3 regions of the Methylocystis sp. Uni0008 genome follow, and region 2 is predicted to be linked to each of the others. Evidence: riboswitches for the same ligand, from Rfam matches in the RefSeq annotation. Region 2 holds a riboswitch; each other region holds the start of a gene.
What was found. A riboswitch is a leader RNA that binds a small molecule or an ion and turns the genes downstream of it on or off. The one in region 2 is predicted to bind cobalamin.
Positions count from the first base shown of each region.

Region 1 (9,993 bases), on a different replicon from region 2:
CAATGCATTGAGCGTAGAGCGGATCGCTCGGCAGGAGCGAACCATATGCGAAAGTGATTTGGTCGGAACGCGAGTTGAAAACATTGAAGGCGTCGAACTGCAGCCGCCAGCCGTCGGCCCATCGATAACCCAGTCGTGCGTTCAACGTGCCGGTTGCAGGAGAATTGAAATAACCGTCTTCGGTTAAAGGCCTCGGCCCGAAATAGCGATATTTCAGAGCGCCGAACCATCCGGTCGCCTCACCAACCTCCAGTCCGCCCATGGCCGTCACCGCTATGGCGTTCGAAAGATAGTTGCCGGGCGCATTCCCGAGAAAGGTCCCATACGGCAGCGCGTCAGGCGTGATGAGATCGAGCCATGCCAAGGTCTGCCCAACGTCGACGCCGCGGTAGCGCGCATGAACGAGCGCGACGTCGCCGTCAAATCTGATCCAGGGGTTCGGGGCGTATCGGTTGGCCAATTCGATCCCATATCTTCGACTGGGGCGACCGAAAATGGTCGTGCCGCTATCGCCAACGAATTGGTTTTCCGATTCCAGATTGAGCCAGAACAAACTGATGCTGGAATCAAGCCCCTCCAGGAATTTGGTGCGGGCCCCGATCTCCGCCCCCCGCGACTTCACAAGCAGCGGAATCGACGCCGCCTGAACGAAGCCGTCGCCATCTGCGAGTTCCGATGTGGAGAACTGCAGCACGGCGCCTCTGGCGTCGGTCGAGTGGAAGCCTTCTCCATAATTGGCGAAGAATTCCGTCCTGTAGAATGGGCCAACGATGATCGAGGCCTTCGGACTGAACAGCGCCGCGCTCTTGACGCCTTGATTGAACGGGCCAGTGAGCAGAAAGGCGGGCAAGCCGGCGCTCGTTGTCAGTTTTGGAGCATCCAGTAGCGTCTGCAGCGAGCTTACCGCCGCATTGTAATAGTCGAAGCGCGCGCCGGTGACGGTCTTCAGCCAAGGCGTCCAGCGCACCGTCGTATCGGTCCAGACGCCGATGCTGCCTTCGCCGACGCCGTTGTTGCTGAGCGTGTCATAGAGTTGGCGGCGGACGCTCTCCTGCAATCCAAGACGAATGTCGTCGTAACGTCCCTGAAAGCCGATGCGGGTCTCGACTGGCGCGCCATTGACGTCGGCCCATCTGATCGCATGCTGCGCATTAACGCCGACGATCGTGCGGTAGTCGAACTGGCGGATCTGGTCGCCCAAATTCTGATGCGTCAGGAAGTAGGTGTAGTTGCTGTAGAGGTCCAAGGTTGAGTGAACGAGATAGCCTTCGACGCGCGTGGCTTGATTGCCTTCAATCTGACTAAAGCGAGATGAGAGCGAGAAGCGCGACGTCGCGCCTCCCGCGGTTGGGTCCATCGTGCCCCACATCGACAACAGCCCGGAGCTGACGGCGCGAAGCGGAATTTGATCGGTCCCATACCATTTGTTGGCGTAGCCCATGAAGGTCACGGAGGCGCCGTCTTCCTGCGTGCCGCGCGACCAACGCAACACGCTGTTGATGCGACGCATGTTGTCGCCGCGCTCCCAGGGACCGTTGTAATACTGCGCCTCGACCGCGCCATAGGCGGAGCCGCCTGCGAACTCCCTGTATGGCGCGACGGCAAGAGCTCTCGCATAGGCGAAGCTGCCGCCGGTCAGCTCATAGAAGCCTTTGTCGATCGCGTCCTTGTATTGCATGTAGATCGAGCCGGCCGAAGAGAAGTCGCCGTCTTGCGCGTCGTAGGGCCCCTTGCGGGCAAGCACGTAAGACAAGAGTTCAGGAATCAGGAAATTGCTGTCGGCATAGCCCTGGGCATGGCCATGGGTGCGCATATTGAGCGGCATGCCGTCGAGATAGAGCGCCAGATCAGTGCCGTGATCGAGATTGAACCCTCTCACAAAATACTGGTTCGCCTTGCCTTCCCCGCTGTGCTGGGTGACGACGAGGCCGGGCACGATCTCCAGCGCGTCGCCGGGGCGGGCGAAGGGCAGCGCGTTCACTTCCTTGCCGGTGAAGAATTGCTCGCTCGCCGCGGTGATCGGCGGCGATTTGGGTTCAGTCGGCTGCGTCGGTCCGGGATTCGGCGCCGCAACGACCGGCGAAGGTCGTGGCGCTTGTTGGGGCGTTTGGACGCGCACATGTCCCGTCGCGGGCGGATGAGCGTGGAGATGAGCAGTTGGAGCGTTGCGATGTCCACCCACCTGTATTGTGGGGAGCGCGGTTTGAGCCCTCGCGCCCAAAGCAATTGTGCCCGCGAGTATCGGCACAAGGAAGCGGGCCAGATTTGGCGGAAGCGGCATTGTAAGCGCTCGCAGCAGACGTGGACCGTTACTGCGAAGAGCTCCGCCTAGTCCGCGCCACGCGCCACGACAGGCTTCACCCGCATCGGCGCACCCCGTCCGACACTCTCGCGCGTAACCACGAAAGACGGCAGGTCTCCTGGCTCGCGGGTCTTCGCTCAAAGACCGCCTTCCCGGAACATTGCTCCAGTGGCGTATCGGTCTTTGACTCGCCGCTTACAGTTGCGGGGGCAGCAGCGGAATTGCGCGACGCGCGCTCACCGCATTCCCTATTGATCCCTTTCGGGAACCGTCGCTAGAGTAGGCGCAAAATGCGGTTTTCAAGTCAAGCCAACTGGTTGAGGCTCACGCTACATAGCGTCCTTTTTCTTGGCAGTGATGCAGAAACATCACAGGTGGGGATGTCCCGGTCGCTGTTGAAAAGCGCGAAGCGGCTGCTGCGTGACAAATCTTATGCGGCCTCGGCGGTTTGAACAAGGTGCGCCGCTGACGCGGCCTTTGCGTTTCGCTGCACCAGAGCGGCTCGGAGAGCTTGCAGATGCTTGTGCGCCTTCAATCGCCGGAAGCCTTTGCTTGCTTCCTGCATGGCGGCGGCGGCCCAGCGCAGGGCCATCGATGCCGACCGCCAGTATTTAACGTTTCGGCAGACGCGGCGCACCGTGCTCATGACGTTCTCGACGATGTTCGTGCAGGCGAGCGATCGGCGCAGCTCCCGCGGAAGTTTCAGCCTCGTGACGGTGAGCATGTCGTCGAGGCCTTCCAGAATCGAAGCTGAAACGCCCTTCCAATCGCGTTCGAGACGGCGCGCGAGATTGCGAATGAGCTTTTCGGCTTTGTCGGCGTCGTCCAGTTCCCAGGCTTGCCGCAAGACGCGCTTCACCGAGGCGTGCATGGATTTGGGCAAGCGCTCCAGAATGTTGCGCGCCTTGTGAACCTGGCAACGCTGGATCGCCGCGTCGCGTCCGAAGGTCCGCCGGATCGCCTTGGACAGTGCTTTCGAGCCGTCGATGATGAAGAGCCGCGGCGCGCTGGGATCGAGCCCACGCTCGACGAGATTGTCGATGAGCGCCTGCACGGTCGTCGCGTTTTCCGTCGCGCCCTCGACGAGGCCGAGCGGGTGTTTGTCGCCGTTCGCGTCGACGCCGATCGCCGCGACGAGGATCAGGTCCTCGTCCATGTGAATGCCGTCGATCTGGATCGCCAGCAGATCGAGTGCATCGAGCCTGCTTTCCATCCACGCCTTCATGCGCGAAGCCGACAGCGCGACGAAACGGCGGGACGTCGCCGACTTCGACAGCCCGGCCCCCTCGGGCGATGGAACGTCTCCCTCGGGCAGGCGAACCGAACGTTTGAACCTGCGCGTCGAGACGTTGATCAGCATCTGGTTCATCGCCCATTTGCCGAGCAAATCTTCGTTAATGGCGTTTTCCCAGCTCGGCAGAACCTGTTCCTTGCCATCGAGCCCGCGAACGCGCGGGCGCTCGATCTCGACCTTGCCGCCGTGGAAGCCAATCTTGCCTCTCGTCCTCCCCCAGCGATGCGCCTTGCGCCGTTCGCCCCGCTCGTGACGCTCGCCGCAGACCGCCGCCGCATCCTGCTCCATCATCTCGTTCAGCGCCTCGACCCCGGCGGCAAGGCAGAACCGCTCGAAGCTCGCCGACATGCTCGCCAGCGCTTCGGCTTTCAGCGCATGCGTGGGAATCGCCGTCGATGTGGTATGTTCCTTCATGGCGTTGCTTTCCTTTCGTGGAATCAGCACCCCGAGCCTAACGGCTCAAGGCGAGCAACGCCGCTCCTCCATTTTCAACATTCTTCGGGACATCCCCTCACAGGTCGTTCTATGGTGTTAGCGATGGCTTTATGGTGCGACGCGGTCATTGCGTTTGGCAAAACCGCAACCGTCTGTTCCTTTTACAGTTCAACTTGCTCGAAAACGCTATAGGCATCGTCAACCTTCAATTGCGAGGTTTTGCGCGAAACGCCGGCAATTTGAGTAGCCGTCCAGTTGTTCGCAGAGCCGCACTATGTGAAATTGTCTGTTTTTTCCGCAAGTCCAAACGTCAAAATCGGCCTTGACTTCTGACGCCTAGGCGGCAGATTGTCGTTCCATGGGGAAGCGATCTCCCCACGAGGCGACATGCCCAAGAATCGCGTCCAGGTTTTCCACCAAGGGCGCACTATGTCGTCAATCAACTCCATCTCTCCTGACAAGCTCGCGCGTCTCATCGGCGTCGCCCATTGTCCGGCGCTCATCGATGTGAGGACCGATAGGGATTACGAGGCAGATCCGCGCTTCCCGCCGGGCGCTTTGCGCCGCCGTCACGAATCTGTCCCGGACTGGTCTCCGGAGTTCGTCGGTCGCCCCTCCATCGTCATCGATCAATGTGGCGAGCAGGTCAGCGAAGGCGTCGCCGCGTGGCTGCGTTACGCAGGGGCGAAATCCGCCGATGTTCTAGCGGGCGGACACCTCGCTTGGGTCAAAGCAGGCGGCCCAGTCGTCCCCGCGGGGAAAGTGCCGCCGCGTGATGCACTCGGACGAACAATCTGGGTCGCGCGCTCCCGCCCAAAAGTCGATCGTATCGCTTGTCCATGGCTTATTCGCCGGTTTGTCGATCCGAGCGCCGTTTTCCTCTTCGTCGCGCCCGCGGAAGTGTCAGCGGTCGCGGAACGCTTCGGCGGCGCGCCTTTCGACATAGAGGGCGCGTTCTGGAGCCACAGGGGCGAACGCTGCACATTCGATACGATGCTCGAGGAATGGGGCCTAACGATAGAACCTCTGCAAAAGCTTGCCGTCATCGTTCGTGGAGCCGATACGGCGCGGCCTGACCTTGCTCCTGAAGCAGCGGGGCTGCTCGCGGCATCGCTCGGCCAATCCCGCATGTATGCGGATGATCTCGAACAGCTCGAAGCGGGGATGGAGCTCTACGACGCCTTTTATCGCTGGTGTCGTGACGCGACCGACGAGCCCCACAACTGGCCTGCAACAAAATCCGGAAAAACGGCGTGAACATTCACATACAAACGACGAGCAGCGATCATGGCGTGTCGCTATCGGAAGCGTTCCGCGTCTGGGCGCGAGTTGCTCTGCTGAGCTTCGGTGGGCCCGCCGGACAGATTGCGGTGATGCACCGGATCATAGTCGATGAAAAGAGATGGGTGCCGGAAAGCCGCTTCTTGCATGCCCTCAACTACTGCATGCTATTGCCCGGCCCCGAGGCTCAGCAACTCGCCACCTATATAGGCTGGCTCATGCATCGCACCCTCGGCGGCCTCGTCGCTGGCGGGCTATTCATTCTCCCCGGCGTCATCTCGATCATGGCGCTCAGCATCATTTACGCGCTTTGGGGGAATGTCGGGATCGTGGGCGGATTGTTCTTCGGGTTGAAGGCCGCTGTTCTCGCCATCGTCATCGAAGCTGTCGTGCGAATTGGAAGGCGTGGGCTCAGATCAACGGCAATGCGCCTTTTAGCTGCAGCGTCGTTCGTCGGCATTTTTTTCTTCGCCTTGCCATTTCCGCTCATCATCCTCGCCGCGGCGTTGATCGGATATGTCGAAGCGACGCGGGGGAATCCTGCGTTCGCGGCAGTCGGACACGGGGCAACGCATGAGGACCGCGAAAGCCTGCTTGGCAATGAAACGCCCGCTCACGCGCTACCCTCTCTAACACATACGCTGCATGTCGGCATAATCTGGTTGGTGGCCTGGCTAATCCCCGTCGCCGCGATCCTGTTTGTGGCCGGTCCCGACGACGTCTTCTCCCAGATCGCGGTGTTCTTCAGCAAAATGGCTGTCGTGAGCTTTGGTGGAGCTTACGCGGTCCTCGCCTATGTCGCGCAACGGGCGGTCGAGAGCTATCACTGGCTAACGCCGGCGGAGATGCTCAATGGGCTCGGCATGGCGGAAACGACGCCAGGGCCTCTCATCATGGTCTTGCAGTTCGTGGGTTTTATGGGGGCGTTTCGCTCGCCGGGCGACTTGCCGCCGCTCCTGGCGGGGATGCTCGGCGGGTTGCTCGCAACCTGGGTCACCTTCGCGCCCTGCTTTCTCTGGATATTTCTCGGCGCGCCATACATCGAAAAAATCCGCGCCAACAAGGCGCTCTCCGGCGCATTGGCGGCGATCACCGCCGCCGTCGTCGGCGTGATCCTGAACCTCGCGATTTGGTTTGGGATCCACACCATCTTTCGCAAGACGGTCGCCGTGGATGGCTACGGGCTGTCATTCGACGCGCCCGTGCTCGCAAGCATGGATTTCTGGAGTCTCGCCCTCTCGGTCGCTGCGGCGATTGCGATCTTCCGGCTTCGTGTCGACATTCTCCAGACCCTGGCGGCCTCGTGCCTGGCTGGAATAGGGCTGTTTCTCGCAGGGGCGATTTAGACTTTCGACGGGAAGGGAGAAAGCCATGAACAAACCGCTAGCCGCTCTCGCCACAATCTGTCTGCTATCGCCCGCGTCCGTTGCTGTAGCTGAAACCGACTGGTCGCAGGTTGATGCCGCTATCGGCAAGAAGGCCGCCGTCGCTGGAAGCGTGCATAAATACGGTCTCCCGCGCAGCGATCTTCACGTTACCCTCGACGGCGTCACCATAAAGCCCGGTCTCGCCCTCGGCGGCTGGATTGCTTTCGAGCCGTCAGGACATGCGGCCATGATGATGGGCGACTTGGTCCTGACGGAAACCGAGGTGAATCCCGTGATGCGGTCTCTACTCGCCAACGGCGTCCAGGTGACGGCCGTGCATAACCACCTCCTGCGTGCCAGCCCCGCGCCTTTCTATATGCACGTCGGCGCGCACGGCGATCCCGCGAAACTTGCCACGGTCGTTCGGCAGGCGCTCGCCGAAACAAAGACGCCGTTTGAGCCTTCCGTCGTTCCGGTTGGTGAACCTCCGAAGATCGACTTCGACACGGCGCAGGTCGAAGAAGTCCTCGGCTCCCATGGGAAAAACAACGGCGGCGTCTACCAATTCAGCATTCCAAGAGCCGAGGCCATCAAGGCTGAAGGCGCGACAGTCGCCCCCGCGATGGGCGTCGCACACGCCGTAAACTTCCAATCCACCGGGGCGGGCAAGGCGGCGATTACGGGGGATATCGTCGCAAAGGCCAAGGAGGTCGAGCCGCTGTTGAAAGCGCTTCAGACCAGCGGGATCGAGGTCACGGCGCTCCACAACCACATGCTCAATGACGAGCCGCGGCTGTTCTTCGTTCATTTCTGGGCGAATGCCGACGCCGTGAAATTGGCGCGTGGATTGCGCGCGGGACTAGATATCGTCCATTAGCGTTCAGGAGCTGACACCGTTGTTGCATCGCGATCAATGAACAAGCACGAACAGTGTCAGCGTGCCTTGCGCATGCATGCGGCGCTGATCGAACGCATGGCTTAATAAGGCTCGGACCGCATGATGGGTCGTCGCAATCGTTAGCTTGAGGCGGAGTACCTTGAGAGGCCGGCCTGCCTTGATAATGCGCGCTCATTTTTGACCAACGACCGGTTCGACTGCGGGCGCCTTGTCCGCGCCGCATCGCTCATAGCGCGAATGCGATGGCAAACTCGATCCGCGACGCACTCATGCCTCCTGCGATCGGTCGCCGCGCGCAAATATTTCGGCCATGGCCCTTATCGTTCGGCGCTTGGCGCCATGAGGTGCTCGCCGTGCGCCCCCTCGTCACGGCTCCCTTCGACAACGCTGGCGCATCGCGTCCTGCCGGTTTGGCCACAGTCTTGCTCATTGCGAGCCATTGATCTTGCACCAGTCGCGAACTGTGAGGCGGATGCCGAAGCCGTGGCAATGGGTGCTCTGTCCCGCTTCGATCCGACCTTGTTGTCTCGTTTATCCACTTTGCGCGCGCGCCCGATGCTGCCGGACGTCGTTTTTTACGGTTTCCAGCGTCTTTCGGTTCGGGCGTCTTGTTCCGTTCACGCCGCGTCTCGGCATGTTGTCGTCAGGCAGAGACCGGTTGCGTCTCGTCGATGAGATCGATTGCTTCGCCAATACTGCCTCATCCGCGCATCATCGCGGCCGCTCCATCGTTATGCGCCTGTTTCATGCGCCGGCGACCCATTGCGTCATGCCTTGTCAGATGGGACATTGCTCCAAGAGCCTCTTCTCACTTCGCCATACGGTCCTAGAATAGCTGGCTCCTGCGAAATCGAAACCGCGACTTACCGGGCTTCACAAGGCCCGCCGCGGCGATGATTTGAATTCGCCGCGTCATATTCCATCGCTCGCTATTACCGCGCCCGCCTCCGGGTGCATGGCGTTTCGTCCTATGGCCGCGGTCGCCGCCCAAAACCCTGCGGCCGCGGCGATTTTCCCCTTGGCGCAGCGCGCCAATTCCTCGCGCAACAAAATCGCCGTGGCCTTCGGGTCCTCCGCTTTGCTTCGGCCTCGCGCCTCTCGGCGCTTCGGTTCGGGCATCGCCTTCGCGGTCATCACGGACTGCCATCGCAACTGGGGCTGGCGCCCCAACGACGGAGAGCAAGATGAAAACCTTCGCGGAATTCCAGATCCTCGGCCGCATCGGCAAGGTTCGTGGAGTTGGGCAGACGACGCACGTTTCGATTTGCGCCAACTACGCCTTCAAAGACCGCAACGGCGACACCAAGGACAAGTCCTATTGGAACGAAATCACGATCTGGAGCGAGAGCACTCGCAAATATGTCCGCGACTATGCGAAGCCCGGCGACCTCGTTGTCGCGCGCGGCACGCTGAAGCAGAGCAGCTTCGAGAAGGACGGCGAGAAGGTCTACACCGTCGACCTCAACTGCGAGGACTTCTCGATCCTCGCCTCCGCCAAGACGGACCAATCCGACAGGGACGAGGCTGACGCCGCGACCGAGGCGCAGAAGAAAACTGCGAAGCGCAAGTTACGTGAACAATGGGGCGGCCGCGCGCCGCCCGCCGATGCGAGCTTCCTTGGATTTGCGATCGGGCCAGCGGATGACTGGCCCGATTTCTCCGCGTCGACCGCGCTCGACCCAGAGCACGGCGGGGTTGCGACTGGTTTTCGCGTGCAGCGACGCTCGCAACGTGCTCCTTTTTCAAGCGAGGGGATGCTCAGAAGTTTGTCTGGCAAACTTCTGAACAAGAAACTCTGCGACTTTGGTCGCTGTGCATCTGCGTGCGTTAATCGCTCACGCAAGTTTGTCTACCCCTGTGAAATTTCGCCGTGATCAGTCGAATTTGCTTCTTCAGGCGAACGTCCCGCCGAGTGATGCGTCGAGGTCGTATCCTTGAACGGGCGGAGAACTCAGCATGGATCACGCTGCCTCGACCGGAGCCGTCTCGTGAAAATGATCTTAGTGAATAACGAGAAGGGCGGCGCCAGAAAGAGCACCATCGCCGTTCACCTCGCCTGGTATTTTGCCGAGCATCGCAAGCGCGTCCTTTTTCTCGATCTTGACCCACAGAGCAACGGCACGACGACGCTCGGCGTGCGCAACCTAGCTGCGCTGATCGCCGGTCATTTCGTGTTGGCACCGATCGACCTTGACGATTGCGCGATCGACGGGATCGAAACGCTTCTCAAGCAGATCCTCGGCGTCAGCCAGAAGTACAATCCCAATCTTACCTTTCTCGGGTTGATCCCGAACCGCCTGCAGACGACCTCGCCGCGCCAGCGCGACAATCTGAAGAACCTCGTACAGAAGTTTGGCACGAAATACCTCTTCGACGGCGTGATCCCGCAACGCTCGTCGATCGAGCGGAGAAGAAA
Region 1 covers NZ_JBXEJH010000003.1:158,111-168,103, forward strand. The annotation lists gene AC0X69_RS22525 (TonB-dependent receptor) at 1-2,281, opposite strand, end outside; cobalamin riboswitch at 2,394-2,590, opposite strand; gene AC0X69_RS22530 (IS256 family transposase) at 2,733-4,010, opposite strand; gene AC0X69_RS22535 (chromate resistance protein ChrB domain-containing protein) at 4,461-5,288, shown strand; gene chrA (chromate efflux transporter) at 5,285-6,658, shown strand; gene AC0X69_RS22545 (DUF1259 domain-containing protein) at 6,684-7,556, shown strand; gene AC0X69_RS22550 (single-stranded DNA-binding protein) at 8,762-9,451, shown strand; gene AC0X69_RS22555 (ParA family protein) at 9,572-9,993, shown strand, end outside.
Region 1: another riboswitch for cobalamin. It lies ahead of AC0X69_RS22525 (TonB-dependent receptor); the one in region 2 lies ahead of AC0X69_RS12015 (TonB-dependent receptor plug domain-containing protein).

Region 2 (9,993 bases):
GACGAAGGCGGCAAGGAAAGCAGCGAACCCTCCGACGACCCCATCAAAGCGGCGCGCGATCAGGCCGGCGCTTTCGCAGGACAGCAGAGCGATGACGCCGAGCGCGCCGCCCCAGGCGAGCGTCGTCGCATCCGTCGGATAGTGCAGGAAGAGGAAGCCCAGCGCCTGGTTCGTGAGCCAGACCGCGCCCGTCAGCAGCAACGCCTCACGACGCGAAGCGGTGAGCGCCGCGACAGCGGCGAAGCCCGCGAGCGGCAATGCGCAGGCGAGCGTGAAGCTCGAAAGAGCAGTCGCGGCGATTAGGGTCGCCGCCCAGAGCGCGAAACGACGATCGCTCGAGAGAGCGGGAAGCGCGATGGTCATGATAGGTCTCCTTCTGGTTGACGCCGGCGTCAGCCGGCTTTTCGTCCCGCGGGGCGGGCCACGAAACAGTGAAAGCATCAGGCGTGTTTGAAGCGGCTCGCCGAGCGATCGACGGGATCGGGTTCGTGGAGGCCGAACCAGCGCGCGCGCAACTTGTCCCAGAGCACGAGGCGCGACCAATCCGGCTCTTTGAGTATCCTGTCGGTCTTCGGCTCGAGAAAGGGATTGGGCAGCAGCACGGTGATCTGCTGTTCATCGGCGCCGTTGAACAGCTGCAACCCCCACGACATCGGAACGCATGTCGATCCGAGCCTGCGATAGAGTTCGGCGCGCGACGTGCGCCGCCGTTTCGCAAGTTCGGGCGACGTGGGCCGGCTGCGCGATCCCATGTTCTCGCCGATGCAGACGTGAAAATGCGTGACGCCGAAGGCGACCGTGAGATAGCCGTCGAGCAGCCTGATACGCGTCGGCGGCCGGTCGGCGTGGATTTCCCACGCCGCGCCCTGAACGATCGGACCAAAGACGATCTCATTCCAGTGATTTTCGAAGAGGTCGCGAATGAGCTCTTCAAGACTCGCCGCATCGGTCGGCAGCGAGAAGACATCGAGCAACGCGCCATCGGGCTCGACGATGCGTTGTGGCGTCATGCTTGGCGCTAATTCTGCGTTCGTTTGCATATCTGTCTCCTCAGCCGTTCCTTTGGTCACCAGGCGTATTTCACGCCGCCATAGAAGGCGCGCGCCGTCGTCGAAAAATTGTAGACCTCCTCGTAGAGCGCATTGTTGAGATTTTCGATGCGCCCATGCAGCGTCAGCTGGTCGGTCAGTCTGTAATTCGCGAAGAGATCGAGCCGCACGTAGGGCGCGAGCATCACGCGCTTGTTGAAAACAAAATCCACGTCATGCGCCGGCCCGACGAAATTCGCGCGCGCTTCGACTTCGAGGCCCTTCAGGCCCGTGTAGACGAACGACCACATTCCCTTGTGACGCGGGCGGCGCAGCAGCGTGCGGCCGGCGTAAATGCTTTCGGGGTCGTCGTCGAGATTGCGCGCGGAGAGGAATGTGTAGCTTCCTCGCGCGAGCAGCGCGCCGGGAACGAGAGCCGCTTCGCCGAAGAATTCGACGCCGCGCGTATCCGCGCGCCCGACATTGAAATAGCAGCCGAAGATCTGCGCCGCCGTGCAGCTCTCCACCTTTCCGAACTGCACGAGGTTCACATAGCGATTGGTGAAGACGGACACTGAGGCGGTCGCGAGCCCGCTGAAAAAGCTCTGATCGATTCCGGCGTCGAAGCCGATCACGCGTTCGGGCGCGAGCGCCGGATCGCCATATTCGGAAAACCGCTGAAAGAGCGAAGCGGTCTTGGCGCCGGTCGCGGCTGAGCCACGCAGCCGCATCCCGATCTCGTCGAGGCGCAAATTCGCCATCGTCCGCCAGGTCATGAACGTGCGGTTCTGACTGACGGCGTCGATGCGCCCGCCATAGGAAATGTCCAGGCGATCGAAGAGCGTGAATTGATGCTGCGCATAACCGGACCATGTCGTCTGCACGGCATGGGTTGGCGCATAATCATCAATGATCCAGGCGTCCCGCGAATTCTGCGCCGTCTCGGTTTCGACGCGCGAGCCGAGCGTCGCGAGACCAAGCGGCCCAAGCGCGATGTCGCTCTGATATTCGACGCCCCGCCGACCGCCGAGATAGCCGAAACGGCAATTCTGCGACATGAAGGTCAGCGTGTCGAAACAGGCTTCCGTGACCCAGGCGTCGCGATTTCCCCGATTGGCGTAGAGCGTGAGCCTGTTGCGCAGCATGTTGTCGAACATTTCCGCGCCGAGCCGCACATAGCCCTGCATGAATGTCGCGTGCTGGTGATTGAAAGGATCGAAAACGCTCCACGGATTGAAGGCGTAAGGATTGTCGTAGCGGATGGCGCTGTCATAGCCGGCGAGGCCCGCTTCGATCCGCGCGCGCTCGGTGAACTCGTAGCCGATGCGCCCGGTGACTCCGACATTGTTCGTCGGATCGTCGGCGGGAAGCGGCGGCAGCGGCGTCGTCTGGTCGCCGATAACTATGGGGCGCTGCTGACGATAGCCGTAGCGTGGGAAACCGTCGGCATGCAGCCCCGAGATCGACAGCGCATAGGAGCCATGTCCGTCCGCGCCGGAGATCGAGGCGCGCGAGGACGACGTTCCATAGGAGCCGCCCTCCGTCATGACCCAGCCTTGCGGCGCGCCCTTGCCGCGGCGCGTGATGATATTGATCACGCCGCCCATCGCGTCCGAGCCGTATAGCGCCGACTGCGGGCCGCGCAGCACTTCGATCCGCTCGATGTCGGTCGGAAGCAGCCGACCGAAATCGACCGAACCGTCCGTGCTCGTCGGATCGCCTATGCGGATGCCGTCGATCAAAACCAGAGTCTGGCCGGGCGTCGAGCCGCGCAGGGCGACGGACGTCTGCGTCCCCGGACCGCCGTTCGAAAAGACGTCCAGCCCTGGAACGCCGCGCAGCACGTCGCTGAAGCCCAGCGATCCACGCTTTTGTATGTCGCGCGCGTGAACGACGCTGACAGAGGCGCCGGTGCTCGCGACGGGCTGCTCGACGCGCGTCGGCGTGACGACGATCTGGTCCTCGATCTCCGCGGCGGGCGAGTCCGCTTGCGTCGGTCCAACGGGGCCGACGTCGATGACGGGCAAGGATTGCTGAGCGAATGCGGCGGAAGCGGAAAGCGATAGGGACAGCGCAAACGCGCCGCGCAAGGCGGTCGCCGGGACATGGGAAGGCATGGCTGGACTCGCAGCGAACGTGGGCCGTCACTGCGAAGGTCGCCGCCCATACGCCGCATAGGCGAGGGGCTTCGGCCGCATCGGTGCACCCCGCCCGACGCTTTCGCGCGTGACCACGAAGCGACGGCAGGTCTCCTGGCTCGCGGGTTGTCGCCTTAAGACCGCCTTCCCAGAGCCTTCCCGGCTCCAGTGGCTGATTGGTCTTGGGCTCGCCGCTTACAGTTGCGGGGGCAGCCGCGGAATTGCGCGCCAAAGCGCGCTCACCGCATTCCCATTTTGATCCCGTTGGGAACCGTCGAGATAAGTAAAGGCGCAGCAGCGCGCATAGTCAAGCTGATTGGAGCGAAGGCGGCTTTGGAACTTCTACAGCGTTGTAATTCCGCATCAGCGCATGGATCGATGATCAATCGCCAAACTCTGCCGAATGGCGAGCGCAGCCAAAGGCAAAAGGGACCGGATAAGACTGCGATGTCGCCTTCCGATCGCATCGGCGAGCGACCGAGCGCCGCTAGGGAAGGGGAGCTATTTGAGAATGCCCGACAAGCTGGTTCTTCTCGAAATCCCAGTCGACCAATAAGATCGCGCTGCGCTGCGCCGCAAAACTTAGTATTCGTCTGCCGCGATATGCGACGACGCTCTCTGCCATGGAGAAGTCGATCGTGCGTTCGCGGCCAGTGCGATTACAAACAAAGATCGGCAGCAGCGTCGCCTGACTGGCCGCCTCCCATTCGCCGTTCGGACCATGAGGTCCCGGCCCCCAGGCTGCGGAGGAAACCAATGCGCGCGCGCCCTGATGAGCAAGTGTCGCCGCGATCCCCGGCGTGAAAGCATCGGCGCAGATGAGCATGCCAACAAGGCCGAATCCGTCGATATCAACGGCGTGAATGCTTTCACCAGGCGTGGACCACGACTCCGCGCCCACGCGGAGGGCGTTGATCTTCCTGTGGCGCCCCGCAATTCGTCCTGTCCGGTCGATTGCGATCATACTGTTGTATAATTTGCTTCCGAGACGCTCTGGAACCGAGAGAAACAGCGCGAAACGCCGTTTCCGCGCGAGATCGGCAACGCCTTGAACCCACGCGTCGGGCTGACTTTCGATCCAGTCGGCGGTTATGCGTTCAGTGAACTCATATCCAGTGGTCACCAGTTCTGGCGTAACGACCCAATTTGCGCCGGCGTCGGCCGCCGATGTTAACGCCGCTTCAACAAGCTGTCGATTTTGCTCCAAGGCGCCCGGGATTGGCGCCAAGTGCAAAAGAGCGATCCGCATTACAGAACCGATCATACTGGTGAGCTTGCGTGTTTCTTACGTGCAAGCAAGTGCTGGAACGCGCCGTCCGCACTCACGCCGCCGCGAGCGCGTGCAGCACCCGCGCCCAGGAGCGCGCGCCCTTGTGAAACGACGTGTAGGAATATTTCTCGTTCGGCGAATGAATGCGGTCGTCGTCATGCGCGAAGCCGATCATCAGCGAATCCATATTGAGGTCGCGCTTGAACGCGCCGACGATCGGGATCGAGCCGCCGCAGCCGGCGAGCACCGGCTCCTTGTCCCATTCTTCCGCCAGCGCGCGGCGCGCGCGATTGAGCGCCTCCGAACCGAACGGCAGCTGCAGCGCGTTCGAGGCGCCATGCGAAAGGAATTCGGCCTTGGCGTCGGTCGGCAGGCGCTCGCGCACGAAGCTGCGGAAGCTTTCGAGAATCGCTTTCGCGTCCTGTTTGCCGACGAGGCGGAATGAAAATTTCGCCGAGGCCTGCGCCGGCAGCACGGTCTTCGAGCCCGCGCCCGTGTAGCCGCCGATGATCCCGTTCACGTCGCAGGTCGGCCGCGCCCAGATCTGCTCCATGACGCCGCGGCCGGTTTCGCCGGCGACGCGCGTCAGACCGATTTCCGAAAGCCATTTAGCTTCGTTGAAATCGATGGCGCGCCATTGCTCCGCGATGTCTTCGGGAATCTCAGGCACGCTCGCGTAGAAGCCCGGCAGCGTCACCTTGCCCTCCGCGTCGTGCAGATCGGCGATGACTTTCGCCAGCACATGGATCGGGTTCAGGACCGGCCCGCCGAACATGCCGGAATGCAGGTCGCGGTTGGGGCCCTTGATGATCACCTCTTCCAGCGCAAGCCCGCGCAGCATCACCGTGATCGCCGGCGTCGTGGCGTTCCACATGCTGGTGTCGCAGACGAGCGCGAGATCGGGCGCCGAGAGTTCGTCCTTGTTCGCCGCGAGAAAGCCCGGCAGCGAGGGCGATCCAGTCTCCTCTTCGCCCTCGAACAGAAAAGTGACGTTGCAGGGCAGGCCGCCGTTCGCCTCGAAGGCGCGACACGCTTCGAGGAAGGTCATCAGCTGGCCTTTGTCGTCGGAGGCGCCGCGGGCGACAATGTCCTTGCCGTCATTGCCGTCGGCGAGGCGCGGCGCGAAGGGCTCGGTCTCCCAGAGCTCCAGCGGATCCGGCGGCTGCACGTCGTAATGGCCGTAGAACAGCACATGCGGCGCGTCCTTGCGCTTCGCCTTGGCGTGGCCGACGACGATCGGATGGCCGGGCGTCTCGCGCACCTGCGCCTCATAGCCGAGGCCATTGAGCTGATCCTTGAGCCAGTTCGCCGCCCGCAGACATTGCGCCGCATAGGCGGGATCGGTCGAAACGGACGGGATGCGCAGAAGATCGAACAGGCGTTCTCTGGAAGCGTCGAGATTGGCGTCTATCGTGGTGAGGACGGCGTCGATCGTGGCCATGCATGGAGCTCCTGGTCAGGAGCCGAAACTAGTGCGTCTGCATGGCGAGGGGAAGGCGCGGCCTATCACCGCCGTCATGGCCGGCCTTGAGCCGGCCATCCACGCAAGAGGACGCAAGTTCTCGTGGATGGATGGCCGCGACAAGCGCGGCCATGACGAGCGGAAGACGTCACGCGTTCGGCGCGAGCATGTTTTCCGGCCGCACGATCTCGTCGAACTCGACTTCCGTGACCTTGCCCGACGCGAGCGCCTCTTCCTTCAGGCTCGTGCCGTTCTTATGCGCGGCGCGTGCGATCTTCGAGGCCGCGTCATAGCCGATCTTCGGCGCGAGCGCTGTGACGAGCATCAGCGAGCGATCGAGGAAGCGCTTGATATTGGCTTCATCGGCTTCGATGCCGTCGACGCAGCGCGCGACGAAACTGTTGACGCCATCGGCGAGCAGGATCGTCGACTCGAGCAGCGCGAAGCCGACGACCGGCTTCAGCACGTTGAGTTCGAGATGGCCCTGCGAGGCGGCGAAGGTGATCGTCGCGTTATTGCCGAAGACCCGCGTGCACACCATCGTCAGCGATTCGACCTGGGTGGGATTGACCTTGCCGGGCATGATCGACGAGCCGGGCTCGTTCTCCGGCAGCTTCAGTTCCGCGAAGCCGGCGCGCGGCCCCGAGCCGAGCAGGCGAATGTCGCAGGCGATTTTATAGAGGCCCGCCGCCAGCGCATTCAGCGCGCCATGCGCGAAGACGATGGCGTCGTGCGCCGCGAGCGCCTCGAACTTGTTGGGCGCGGAGACGAACGGCAGGCCCGTCTGCTCGGCGATGTCGGCGGCGACCTCCTCGCCGAAGCCTTTGAAAGTGTTGACGCCGGTGCCGACCGCCGTGCCGCCCTGCGCGAGCTGCAGCAGGTCGGCGAGCGTCGTTCTGATGCGCCTTTCCGCGCATTCCGCCTGCGCCGCATAGCCGGAGAACTCCTGACCGAGCGTCACCGGCGTCGCGTCCTGCAGATGGGTGCGGCCGATCTTGATGACATTGGCGAATTTCACCGCCTTGGCGTTGAGCGCGATATGCAGCCGCTCGACGGCGGGAATCAGCCGGCCGGAAATCGTCGTCGCGCCAGCGACGTGAATGGCGGTTGGAAAACTGTCGTTCGACGATTGTCCGAGATTGACGTGATCGTTGGGATGAACCGGCGATTTCGAGCCGCGCGGCGCGCCGAGCATCTCATTGGCGCGATTGGCGATGACCTCGTTGACGTTCATGTTCGTCTGCGTGCCGGAGCCGGTCTGCCAGACGACGAGCGGAAAATGCTCATCGAGCTTGCCGTCGATCACTTGCCGCGCGGCCGCGACGATCGCATCGGCGATCTTAGGGTCCAGCAGGCCTTTTCTGGCGTTGACCTTGGCGGCCGCGAGCTTGATGCGCGCCAGCGCATGCACGATCTCGATCGGCATGCGATCGCCGCCGATCGGAAAATTCTCGCGCGAACGTTCGGTCTGTGCGCCCCAATAGGCCCAGGCCGGCACGGCGATGTCGCCAAAGGAATCGCGTTCAATTCTCTGATCGTCGGTCATCAGCTCGCTCGCATGGAAGGGCGCGTGTCGCGCGCCTTCCTATGCGGCATTTCCGACCGGCGTTCAATCGCGCGTGGCTTCCGTCAGATGCTCGGCGGCGGACCATTCGCGCGACTCCGCGGTCGGCGGCGCCGACATCAGTTCCGAGAGCCGATTGCGCGCGCGGTTCACGCGGCTCTTCATCGTGCCCGGCGCGCAGCCGCAGATTTCGGCGGCCTCCTCATAGGACATGCCGGAGGCGGCGACGAGGATCAGCGCCTCGCGCTGATCGAGCGGCAGCTTCTGCATCGCGTCGCGGAAGTCGAGGAAATCCATATGCGCGTGCTGCGATTCCGGCGCGATCAATCGACCGGCGATCACGCCGTCGGGGTCCGGCGCTTCGCGCCGGCGCTTGCGATATTCGCTGTAGTAGATGTTGCGCAGGATGGTGAACAGCCACGCCGTGAGATTGGTGCCTTCCGAGAAAGTCGCGAGACTGCCCCAGGCCTTGACGAGCGTTTCCTGGACAAGGTCGTCGGCGCGATCGGAATTGCCGCAAATCGACACCGCGAAGGCGCGCAGGCTCGGAATGGCCGAGATCAGCTCAGCCTTCAATCCCTGTCCCGGGGCATGCGCTTCTTGGCTTGCCGTCACTCACTCTTCCTCGGCGCGCTTGACGTCGCCGGGGAGGATAGCACATTCGTTTCGAGTTGGTTCAAAAGTTTCAGAAACCGATCGGGAACGGGTTGCGATACGACGTCGTCATAAAGGTTGCGAAGCTCCTTTCCGATCGAATCCTGAAATTCCACCGGCCGCTGTCTCTGAGCCGGCTTTGCGCCGCAGCGCGCTTCCCCCACTCCTCGGCGTCGATCGCCGAGTTCGTCACGAGTCATCACCCACCCTGCAAACGTCTCCAGCCTACGAGGGCCAGGTCTCGGAGAATACCGCCCCTCGCCCGCGAAAGCATCGTCGTCTGCTTTCGCGCGCGCAACTATATTCTCCGGATTCTTGTTCCCCATGGAGCCCTCTATTTTAATATGCATGATTTCTGGAGCCGCCGCGTTATAGTGCGCCGCAAGGACGATAGGCAAAACGCACCGCTAAAGGATTGGTTCCCTAAAACGCCGAGCAGTTTTGACGCATTGTCCAAGTTCTGATTCTGCTTAGCGCGCACTCCGCTTATCTGAGGCTCGATGCTGCTGGAGTTGTAAGACATGTCGGCGTCAAAGGAAATTTCCGCGCATATTCCCTATCTGAGACGCTTTGCGCGCGCATTGGTCGGCGATCGGGAAGGCGGCGACGCATATGTGCTGGCCACTCTCGAAACGGTCGTCGCCGAGCCGGACCGCATCGCAGAGTCCGACGACCTGCGCATCGCCGTTTATCGTTTGTTCCTTGACGTCTGGTCGGCCTCGCCGATCAACGCCCATATCGACCGCTCCGGCGCGGGAACGGAGGGCGGACGCCGCAATCTCGACGCGATCTCGCTGAAGCCGCGAATAGCCTTTTTGCTGCAGGCGCTCGAAGGCTTCGATCTCGACCAGATTGGCCAGACGTTGAAGGTCTCGGAAAATGAGGCCGGCGCGCTGATCGAGGCGGCGAACGGCGAGATCGCCGACCAGATCGCGACCGACGTGCTGATCATCGAGGACGAGCCGCTGATCGCCCACGACCTGAGAAGCATCGTCGAGGAGCTCGGACATCGGGTCGTCGGCATGCCGCGCACGCACGCCGAGGCGGTCGCGGCCATCAGGGAGAGCAATCCGGGACTGATCCTCGCCGACATCCAGCTCGCGGACGGCAGTTCAGGGCTCGACGCCGTAAATGAAATCCTCGGCACGCTGTCCATCCCGGTGATTTTCGTCACCGCCTACCCCGAGCGGTTCCTGACCGGCGAGCCGCCGGAGCCGGCCTTTCTCATCGCCAAACCCTTCAATGTCGAAAGCCTGAAGGCCGTGATCAGCCAGGCGCTGTTCTTCGATCGCCGCGCCGGACGCCGCGAACAAGCCGCGCCGCGGGTCGGCATGTGACGTAAGGCGCCGGGATTGTTGTATTTATTGCGACCGTTTTTACTTCAGGCGCGAACGCCCTCCTCCTCGCCAACCGATCACGAGGGACTGCGAAGATAAATCGCGCTTCGCAGAAACATTGGCCGTCCCGGCGAGTTATAGCCCAAGGCGCTGGGAAAACTGAGAGGCGGCCCATGGAGGAACACAAGAAATCCAGTCGCGGCTTTGCGTCTATGGATCCTGAAAAGCAGCGCGCTATCGCTCGTAAAGGCGGGCAAAGCGTTCCCGACGAAAAACGTAGTTTTTCGCAGAATCCCGATCTTGCGGCCCGGGCAGGGCGTAAGGGCGGTCAGAGCGTGAATCCGGCCAAACGAAGCTTCTCGCGCGATCATGCGCTCGCTTCCGAAGCCGGCCGCAAAGGCGGACACGCCTCTCACGGAGGCGGCGCCCAAAAACGCAGCGCGCCGCTCTAAGGAGCGGCGCAATTTTTTAAGCCGCGAACGGCTTTGAGCGCTGCGCGATGAGCGAATAGAGCGCGTCGTCGTCGCGGGTGGCGCGCAG
Region 2 covers NZ_CM166370.1:2,410,049-2,420,041, reverse strand. The annotation lists gene AC0X69_RS12025 (hypothetical protein) at 1-363, opposite strand, end outside; gene AC0X69_RS12020 (DUF7676 family protein) at 441-1,040, opposite strand; gene AC0X69_RS12015 (TonB-dependent receptor plug domain-containing protein) at 1,067-3,145, opposite strand; cobalamin riboswitch at 3,254-3,457, opposite strand; gene AC0X69_RS12010 (carbon-nitrogen hydrolase family protein) at 3,654-4,415, opposite strand; gene AC0X69_RS12005 (M20/M25/M40 family metallo-hydrolase) at 4,489-5,877, opposite strand; gene fumC (class II fumarate hydratase) at 6,047-7,444, opposite strand; gene AC0X69_RS11995 (sigma-70 family RNA polymerase sigma factor) at 7,508-8,077, opposite strand; gene AC0X69_RS11990 (NepR family anti-sigma factor) at 8,074-8,316, opposite strand; gene AC0X69_RS11985 (response regulator) at 8,638-9,453, shown strand; gene AC0X69_RS11980 (con-10 family general stress protein) at 9,627-9,905, shown strand; gene ptsN (PTS IIA-like nitrogen regulatory protein PtsN) at 9,922-9,993, opposite strand, start outside.

Region 3 (9,993 bases), 1.4 Mb from region 2:
GCGACGCCTCCCGAGCAAAGCCCCGCATAGAGGATCGCCGGCAGCGCCGAGATCATGCCCTCATGCGAATAAGGCTCGAGGCCGAGACCTATGATCGCGCCAAGAACGCCCACGACGCCGAATTGCGCGAACGCCAGAAAATACGGCCGATCGGTGCGCTTCAGAAAGGTCGGCACGAGGCTGATCCCCGCGGCCCAGGCGATATCCGCGATCAACACCAGGCCGTCGCCCGACGTCCAGCTCTGCAACTGCGCGCCGTCGGTCAGCAGCCAGGCGCCCGCGACCGACACGATGGCGGCGACGAGAACGACCTGTCGCGGCCTCACGCCGGTTTGCTCATAGACGAACACGGGGACGAGGACGACATAGAGCGCCGTGAGAAATCCGCCGTTGCTCGCCGTCGTCGTGGCGAGGCCGACTTGCTGCAAAGCCGCGGCGGCGAAGACGCAAAAGCCGATAAGGCCGGCGAGAGGCAAATCGCTCTTCTTCAGCGGCGATGCAGTCTGGCTCCGCTCATAGAGCGCGAAAGGCGCCAGCGCGATGCACGACAGCAGAAAGCGGACGCCGACGAAGCTGATCGGCCCCATGAACTCGCCAGCATTTTTTTGAGCGATAAAGGCGGTTCCCCAGATGAAAGCCGCCAGCGCGAGCAGCACGTCGGCGCGAATGCGGCTCATAAAACGCCCGTGCTCTTGGGCCTCTGGCGGCGCTGCTCCATTCGCTCCAGCAATGCGCTCCATGCATCGACCAGCGCGCGCCAGAGCGCCAGAGCGGCTTTCGCGATCGGGACCGCCAATATGCCGACCACCGAATGCGGATCCGCGCCTTCCTCTTCGACGCCGTATTTGAGACGCGGATTGTCGGTCGAGGGAATCTCCAGGGACCCGAACATCCAGTCCCAAATGGCGAGGACGCTGCCGAAGTTGCGGTTAAAATGAATCGGATCTGTGGAATGGTGGATCTGGTGATGCGCGGGACTCAAGACGACGTGTCCCAATACGCCGCGAAACGGAATCCAGAACTGCGAATGCTGAAGATGGCCGATCGTCCAGAGGAAGAAGATGAACAGGATGTTCTTTCCGTCGACGGTGAAAGACTCCGTGGTTCGCCCAAAGAGCCAGGCCAGAACGCCAGAGGCGGAGCCGATAAAGATCGCCAGCATGTAGCCGAAGAAGATGTTGTCGATCGGATGATTGCGAAAGTTCGTCACCGGCGTCAGCACCTCGGCGGTGTGATGCACCTTGTGGAACTCCCACAAGAACGGAATGCGATGTTTGAGGTAGTGGTCGACCCAATAGCCGATCTCATACGCGAGAAAGAGCACGACGGTAGAGAAGATCTTTATCGACAGGCTGCAGCAAGCGACCGGCGCAAACTCGCCAAATGAGTTGCGCAGCGCGGCGCTCACGACTGTCGCGACGGCGTTCGACGATATGACAAGCGCGCCGACCACGACCGGCATCAGAACGACGCTCAAGGCGAAGAGCTTGACGTCCGCCGCGGATGATTTGGTGAGCAGGAGTCGCTTATCGAAGATCGCTCGGGCGATGGCGCGGAGATTGACGCGCCCCCGGCGCATCTTGCGCCGATAGGCCAGCGCGCAGACGGCGATGAAAAACGTCGTCGCCAGGGAATAGACAGAAAAAATCGAGCCCGCCGAAAACAGTTCGCCGGAGACCTTCGCAGCGGAAAAGCGGAGCGCGCCGTAGATGTCCATCGAGCTTTCGATCCGTCGATTTTGAGCGTTTGTCGGGCGGACGCGCCTCGCAACTCTCTGCCTGCAAAGCGTATTCGCTACGCGGGCCGCTGCCAAGAGCGACATGCCGCCACGCGTGAGCGCCTCCGTCCGAATTAGAATTCTATGCCTTCCTGCGCCTTCACTCCCGCAGTGAAGTGATGCTTGACCAGCGTCATTTCGGTGACGAGATCCGCCGCGGCGATGAGCTCCGGCTTGGCGTTGCGCCCGGTCACGACGACGTTGAGGTCCCCCCGCCGCGCGGCGAACGCCGCCAGCACCTCGTCGAGCGGCAGATGCTCGTAGCGCAGCGAAATGTTCAGTTCATCGAGCACGAGAAGACGCACTTCGGGATCGTCCATCAGTTCGCGCGCCTTCTCCCACGCGCGCCGCGCCGCGGCTTCGTCGCGGGCGCGGTCCTGGGTCTCCCAGGTGAAGCCTTCGCCAAGCGTGTGCCAGGAGACTCGACCGAACTCCTGGCCAAGCTTTTCGAGCATATTGCGCTCGCCGGTGCGCCACTGGCCCTTGCCGAACTGCACGACGCCGATCTTCCAGCCATGGCCGAGCGCCCGCAGCGCCAGACCGAACGCGGCCGTCGATTTGCCCTTGCCGGGTCCGGTGTGCACGACCAGCAGGCCCTTGCGCGCGATCGTCTTGCCGGCGACCTCGGCGTCCTGGACCGCCTTGCGCTTCTCCATTTTGAGACGATGCCGGCGCGCCTCGTCGTCTTCGTTCATCTCGGTCACGCGGCGCTCCTTGGCGGTTTGACGGAAGCATAAGCCGCGCATATGACTAATCGGGACGGTCCTTCGCAAGAAGTCAAAAGGGAACGCGGCGCGGGCGTTTTGACCCCTATCCGCGGCTGCCCCCGCAACTGTAGCCGGCGAGGGCTGCGCCATCCGCCACTGAGCCTAACGCTTGGGAAGGCGGCGCGGTCCGACGAGCCGGAAGCCAGGAGACCTGCCGTCTTGGCGATCGCTTCCGATCGCCGCACGCATCGCATCGCCGCCGGTGGGGCGGCAGGGAGACCGATATGAACGCCAAGTCCGCCGCCAATGTCGCCGCTCTTGCAACTTCCAGATCCGAAGCGCTGAGGGCCGCCGCCGTCGCGCTCATTCTCGGCTTCGGCTTCGTCTGGCTTTCAGGCTTCGCTTATCCCGAAAGCGTGCATGACGCGGCGCATGACACGCGACACGCGCTCTCCTTCCCCTGCCACTAGGCTCCAACGCGCTTGATCGCGCGCGTTTTGATGACCGGCCTCATCGCCGGCCTTGTCGCCGGGCTTGCGGTCGCGGCCCTGCAGCACTTCACCACGACCCCGCTCATCCTCGCCGCCGAGGTCTATGAGGCGGCGCCGCATGCGCATAACGCCGCCGAGGCGGGCCCGACGTTCTCGGGCCTGAGCCGCACGGCCGCGACCAGCGTGGCGACGATCGCCGTTTCGATCGGCTATGCGCTCATCCTGCTCGCCGCGATGCTCCTCTCCGGCGACGCCATCGCGCCGCGCCGCGCCGCCCTTTGGGGCGCCTGCGCCTTCGCCGCGACGGGGCTGGCGACCGCTCTCGGGCTCGCCCCGCAGCTTCCCGGCATGGCGGAAACCGAACTCGGTGCCCGTCAGATCTGGTGGCTCGCGACGGCGCTGTCGACCGGCGCCGGTCTCTACGCCCTGCTGCGGCTCGACTCGGCGGCGGCGAAGCTCGTCGGCGTCGCGCTGATCGTCGCGCCGCAGTTCTTCGCGCCGACGCCCGCCACGCCCGAGAGCACGGCGCCGGCGGAACTCGCCGCGCGCTTCGCCGCCTCATCGCTCGCCGTTCAGGCGATCAGCTGGGCGCTCGCGGGCACGCTTGTCGGCCTCGTCTGGCGCTTCATGTCGCGCGAAGGAGAGTCGGCATGAGCGGCGCCAAAATTCCTGCGACGATCGTCACCGGCTTTCTTGGCGCGGGGAAGACGACGCTCATTCGTCATGTGCTCGAAAACGCCAGGGACCGGCGTCTCGCGCTCGTGATCAATGAGTTTGGCGATGTCGGCGTCGACGGGGAAATCCTGCGCGCCTGCGGCGTGGAAAATTGTCCCGACGAGAACATCGTCGAACTCGCCAACGGCTGTTTGTGCTGCACCGTCGCCGACGATTTCGTGCCGGCGATCGAGGCGCTGCTCGCGCATGAGAATCGTCCCGATCACATCATCATCGAAACATCGGGGCTGGCGCTGCCGAAGCCGCTCGTCAAGGCGTTCGACTGGCCGGCGATCCGCTCCAAGCTGACGGTCGACGGCGTCATCGCCGTGATCGACGGAAAGGCCGTGGCGGAAGGCCGTTTCGCCGACGATCTCGACGCCATCGCGCAGGAGCGCGAAGACACGCAGACGATCGATCACGACAATCCGCTCGAAGAAGTGTTCGAGGATCAGCTCGCCTGCGCCGATCTGATCATTCTCAACAAGACCGATCTGCTTGACGCGGGCGAGGAACGCGCGGTCGCCAATCGTCTGACGCAAGGCGCGCGTCAAGCCGCCAAAGTCGTGCGCGCGAGCGGCGGACGAGTCGATCCGCTCGTGCTGCTCGGCCTTTCCGCGGCGGCCGAGGACGACATCGCGAACCGGCCGTCGCATCACGACGCCGAGCCGGAACATGACCACGACGACTTCGACAGTTTCGTCGTCTCTCTCTCTGCGGTAAGCGATCCAACGGCGCTGGTCGCGAGACTGGCCGAGGCGGCCCGCGTTCATGACGTGCTGCGCATAAAGGGGTTCGTTGAAGTCGTCGGCAAGCCGATGCGCCTGCTCGTGCAAGGCGTCGGCGCGCGCGTCGAACATCACTTCGATCGCGCGTGGAAGCCCGACGAGCAGCGCGTGAGCCGTGTCGTGATCATCGGCGAGAAGGGCCTCAATCGCGACGCCGTCATCGCCACGCTGGCGCAGCCGTGACGCGAGATGCATCTTCTCCCGCGCGATCTCCATAATCTCGACGACGCCGGCGCGGCGGTCGACCTCGGACAGTCGCCCGCGGACATTGTGTTCCTGTCCTTCTCGGATTCGGAGCTGGGGCTGCTCGCGCGGCTCTATGAGCAAAGCGGCGCGACGCTTCCGAGCCTGCGCTGCGCGTCGCTCGCGCAGTTGAAGCACCCCTACTCCGTCGATCTCTATCTCGACGCCGTGGCGCGACATGCGCGGCTGATCGTCGTTCGGCTGCTCGGTGGCAAGGACTATTGGGCCTATGGCGTCGAACAACTCGAGGCGCTCGCGCGCGCCAATCGAATCGCGCTCGCGATTGTGCCCGGCGACGCCCATGACGACGCGCGGCTGAAGCAGGCGTCGACGCTCGATGCGCAGACGCTCAATCGTATCTGGCGCTTCTTTCAGGACGGCGGGCCGGACAATCTGCGACCATTCCTCGGCTACGCCGCGACGCTCACCGGCCATCCGGCGCCGTGGCGCGAAAGCGCTCCCGTCGGCAGCGCCGGGCGGTTCGAGGCCGCGTGCCGCGCGGGCGGCGTCTTGCGGGCGACGATCGTCTTCTATCGCGCCATGTTCCTCGCCGACGACGTCGCGCCGATCGTCGCGCTCGCCGAGGCGCTGGCGCAGCGGGGTTTCGCCGTTGAAGCGCTTTATGTCGCGAGCTTGAAGGAAGCTGAAAGCGAAGCCTTCATGTCGCGCGCGCTCGAAGCTTTCGCGCCCGACGTCATTCTCAACGCCACCGCGTTTTCGGCGCGGCGCGATGGGGGAAGCGTTCTCGATCTCGCCGACGCGCCGGTGCTGCAGGTTGCGCTCGCGACCGCCTCGCGCGACGCGTGGGCGGCTTCGATGCGCGGGGCCAACGGCGCCGATCTCGCGATGAATGTCGTTCTGCCGGAAGTCGACGGACGCATTTTCACGCGCGCGATTTCCTTCAAGGAGGAAGCGCCGCTGCGCCGCGCGGCGCAATTCAGCGAGGCGCATCACGCGCCGGAGCAATCGCGCATCGACTTCGTCGCGGACCTCGCGCTGAGCTGGTCACGGCTGCGGCGCAAGCCCAATCGAGAAAAGAGCCTCGCGCTCATTCTCTCCGACTATCCGGCGCGGCGCGGCCGCGGCGGCTACGCCATCGGTCTCGACGCGGAAGCGAGCGTGCATGAGATCGTCGCGGGGCTGCGCGAAGCGGGATATGACATTGGCGCGGCGCCCGCAGAGAGGACGATCCGCGCCCTCGAAGACGCCGCACAAACGATCGAAATTTCGCTCGATGATTACCGAGGCTGGCTCGCCGCTCTTCCCGCCGACTTCGTGGCGAGCGTCAATGTTGCATGGGGCGCGCCGCAGGACGATCCGGCAGCCGTCGACGGCGCCTTCCGATTTTCTTGCCTCAACGCCGGCAGGCTCATCGTCGCGCTGCAGCCCGACCGCGGCGCGCGCGCCGAACGCTACGAGACCTACCACGACGTGCAGCGCCCGCCGCGCCATTCCTATCTCGCCTTCTATCTCTGGCTGCGGCATGTGCGAGGGATCGACGCGCTCATTCATCTCGGCGCGCATGGCACGCTCGAATGGCTTCCCGGCAAATCCGTCATGCTGTCCGAGTCCTGCGCGCCGGAAGCCGCGCTCGGACCGACGCCGCTCATCTATCCGTTCATCGTCAATGATCCAGGCGAAGCTGCGCAGGCGAAGCGCCGCGCCTGCGCCGTGACGATCGGCCATCTGACGCCGCCGCTCGTCGACGCCGAACTGTTCGACGCGGCGGCGAAGATCGAAACGCTGCTCGACGAATACGCGACAGCGAACGCGCTCGACGCGCGCCGAGCCAAACTCATCGCCGGCGCGATCATCGACGAAGCCGATCGCAGCGGCCTTGCCGCGGAATGCGGCGTCTCGCGCGATATGGATATTGCCGAGACGTTGACGCGGCTCGACGCGTGGATGTGCGATCTGAAGGAGATGCGCATCGGCGACGGTCTGCATGTCTACGGCCGCGCCGACGACGATCCGTCGCGCGACGCCTGCGCGCGGACCGAACGTGAGGCGCTTCTGTCTGCGCTTTCAGGCCGCTTCATCGAGCCAGGCCCGGCCGGCGCGCCCTCGCGCGGACGCGCCGACGTTCTGCCGACTGGCCGCAACCTCTATTGCATCGATCCGCGCCATGCGCCGACGCAGACGGCTTGCGACATCGGCCGGCGCGCGGCGACGGAAGTGATGACGCGCCATGCGCAGCAGCATGGCGAATTTCCGCGTCACATCATGCTCGATCTCTGGGGCAGCGCGACGATCCGCACCGGCGGCGAGGATTTCGCGCAAGCGCTCGCGCTGCTCGGCGCCGCGCCGCGCTGGGACGCCGCAAGCGCCCGCATCATCGGCTTCGAAATCCTGCCCCAAGCGCGGCTCGACTTTCCGCGCGTCGACGTGACGCTGCAGGTTTCGGGACTGTTTCGCGACATGTTCCCCAACCTGATCGCGCTGTTCGACGACGCCGTGCGCGCCGTCGCCGCGCTCGATGAAGACCCCGCGTTCAATCCGCTTAAGACCGCCGACGATCTGCGTCGTGTCTTCGGCGCCGCCGACGGAACTTACGGGCTTGGCGTGAGCGATCGCGTGGTCCGCGGCCTGTGGTCGAACCGCGACGATCTTGCGCGCGCTTATCTTTCCGCCGCCGGTCACGCCTATAATCGCTCGGGCGAAAGCAACGAAGCCGTCGCGGCCTTCAGCGCGCGCGTCGCGGTTGCTGACGCGCATGTCCATGTTCAGGACATGGCGGAGGTCGACGTCCTGATCGGGCCGGCTTTCGCCGATTGTGAAGGGGGCTTCGCCGCCGCCAACGCGATGCTAGGCGGCGCGGCCGACCTGCTGCATCTCGACGCGACGCGGCCGGATCGCCTGCGCACGCGAGCGCTCAAAGATGAGATCGCGCGCGTCCTGCGCATGCGACTCGCAAATCCACGATGGCTGCAAGGCCAGATGCGGCATGGCCACCGCGGCGCCGGCGAAATCGCTGAAACGATTGATAATCTCTATGCTTTCGCCGCGACAAGCGGCCTCATTAGCGACGCGCAATTCGATCTCGCTTTTAACGCGACCTTGGGCGATGATGCGACCCGTGATTTTCTCGCCGGAGAAAATCCCCGCGCGCTGGAGGCGATCGCGCGCGTTTTTTGCGAAGCGCTCGCGCGCGGCTTGTGGAATACGCAACGCAACAGCGTGCGCGACGCCTTAAGCGCTATCGAACGCCAAGAGGGAGGGCGTTTTGCAGCCGAGGCCTGAAATCAAAGGCTGGTGTCCTGGAGCTTTCGCGCCCATGCCGAGCGGCGACGGGTTGCTGATCCGCGCCAAGGCGGTCGGCTCTCGCATGGACGCGGCCCAGGCGCGGGAGATCGCGCGAACTGCGGAAGCCTGCGGGAATGGGTTGATCGATCTGTCGCAGCGCGCTCAGTTGCAGTTGCGCGGCATCAGCGAGGCGACGATCGCCGAAGCGCTGCGCCGGCTTGAAGGCATCGGCATGCTTCCGCAGAACGCGGACGCCGAACGCGTCACCAATATCATCGCGTCGCCGCTCGCCGGTCTGATTCCCGGCCTGTTCGACGCCAACGCGATGGCGGCGGAGCTCGCCGCCGAATTGCAGCGCGACGCGGCGCTGCGTGCGCTGCCGCCGAAATCTCTTTTTCTGCTCGATGACGGCGGCGCGCTGTCGCTTGCCGACGTCGAGGCCGACATCCGCATAGAAGCGGCCGCAAACGGACAGATCGCGGTCCGCATCGCCGAGGTCCCCGATCGGGCGATATTCGTCGACGCTGAACGAGCGCTCGACGTTGCGCTGCGATTGGCGCGCGCCTTTGTGGAGCTGCGCGACCAGCATGCAAATCGATTCAGACGCGTGCGCACACTGGTCGAAGCGCTTGGCGCTGAAGCGCTGGCGCGCGCGTCTGGTCTCGTCATGCGCGTCTCCAAGGAAGCGCGCGCCCCAGCGCCGCGCGCGCATATTTTCGGGGCGCAACGCCGCGGCGCCGTCGCTTACGCGGGCGTCGGCGCGCCTTTCGGCCGCTGGCGCGCAGATGAACTTCACGCGGCGGCCGATTGTGCGCGCAACGAAGGAACAGGCGAATTGCGCCTGACCCCGTGGCGCGCCTTGCTGATCGTCACGCATGACGAAGACGCTGCGCGACGCGTCGTCTCCTGCGCGCGAAAGCACGATCTCATCACGGCGCCAGACGACAAGCGCCTCGCGGTCATCGCTTGTCCCGGCGCGCCGGAATGTCCCCAGGCGCTCGGCGAGACGCGCGCGCATGTCATGGATCTCGCGCCGCTCGCGCAAAAGATCGTCGGCGCCGACGGCGTCGGGGTGCATCTTTCGGGCTGCGCCAAAGGCTGCGCGCGGCAGAGCGCCTCGCCGGTCACGCTGCTTGCCTGCGCCGACGGGTTTGACCTTATCGAGAACGCCGGCGCCGATGGCGCGCCGCGCCTCAGGTCGCTGACTTTTGAGGACGTCGTTCGCGAACTTTCCGCGCGCGCGAACGAAAGACCGCAATGAACAGCCGCTTCGACTATATCCACGACGGCGCACAGATCTATGCGCGCTCCTTTGCGACCATTCGCGCGGAGTCGAATCTCGCGCGTTTCACGCCGGAGCAGGAAAAGATCGCGGTGCGCATGATCCATGCTTGCGGCATGGTGGAAGTCGCGGACGACATCGAGTTCTCGCCCGATTTCGTCGCCGCGGCGCGCGACGCGCTGCAAAGGGGCGCGCCGATTCTATGCGACTCCAACATGGTCGCGCATGGCGTGACGCGTTCGCGCCTGCCGGCAGAAAATCAGGTCGTCTGCACGCTGCTCGAACCGCGCGTGCCGACCCTCGCGGCGGAGATCGGCAATACGCGCAGCGCCGCAGCGCTGGAGCTGTGGCGTAACCGCCTCGACGGCGCGCTGGTCGCGATCGGCAATGCGCCGACGGCGCTGTTCCGCCTTCTGGAAATGATCGACGAAGGCGCGCTGCCGCCCGCCGCGATCATCGGCATGCCGGTTGGTTTCGTCGGCGCCGCGGAATCCAAGGAGGCGCTGCGCCAGGACGGGCGAGTCCCGTTCGTCATCGTGAAAGGCCGCAAGGGGGGCAGCGCCATGGCCGCCGCCGCCATCAATGCGCTGGCGAGCGAGCAGGAATGAACGCGCTCGCATCGACATCGCATGAGGGCGTCGCGGCGCTGGGGGCGCTGATCGGCGTCGGCCTCGGTCCCGGCGATCCCGAGCTCGTGACCGTCAAGGCCGCGCGCCTCATCGGCGCCGCGAAGGTCGTCGCCTTTTTC
Region 3 covers NZ_CM166370.1:1,016,867-1,026,859, forward strand. The annotation lists gene AC0X69_RS05040 (DMT family transporter) at 1-677, opposite strand, end outside; gene AC0X69_RS05045 (sterol desaturase family protein) at 674-1,717, opposite strand; gene cobO (cob(I)yrinic acid a,c-diamide adenosyltransferase) at 1,852-2,472, opposite strand; cobalamin riboswitch at 2,521-2,717, shown strand; gene AC0X69_RS05055 (CbtB domain-containing protein) at 2,769-2,954, shown strand; gene AC0X69_RS05060 (CbtA family protein) at 2,967-3,629, shown strand; gene cobW (cobalamin biosynthesis protein CobW) at 3,626-4,660, shown strand; gene cobN (cobaltochelatase subunit CobN) at 4,667-7,960, shown strand; gene cobG (precorrin-3B synthase) at 7,944-9,224, shown strand; gene AC0X69_RS05080 (precorrin-8X methylmutase) at 9,221-9,853, shown strand; gene AC0X69_RS05085 (precorrin-2 C(20)-methyltransferase) at 9,850-9,993, shown strand, end outside.
Region 3: another riboswitch for cobalamin. It lies ahead of AC0X69_RS05055 (CbtB domain-containing protein); the one in region 2 lies ahead of AC0X69_RS12015 (TonB-dependent receptor plug domain-containing protein).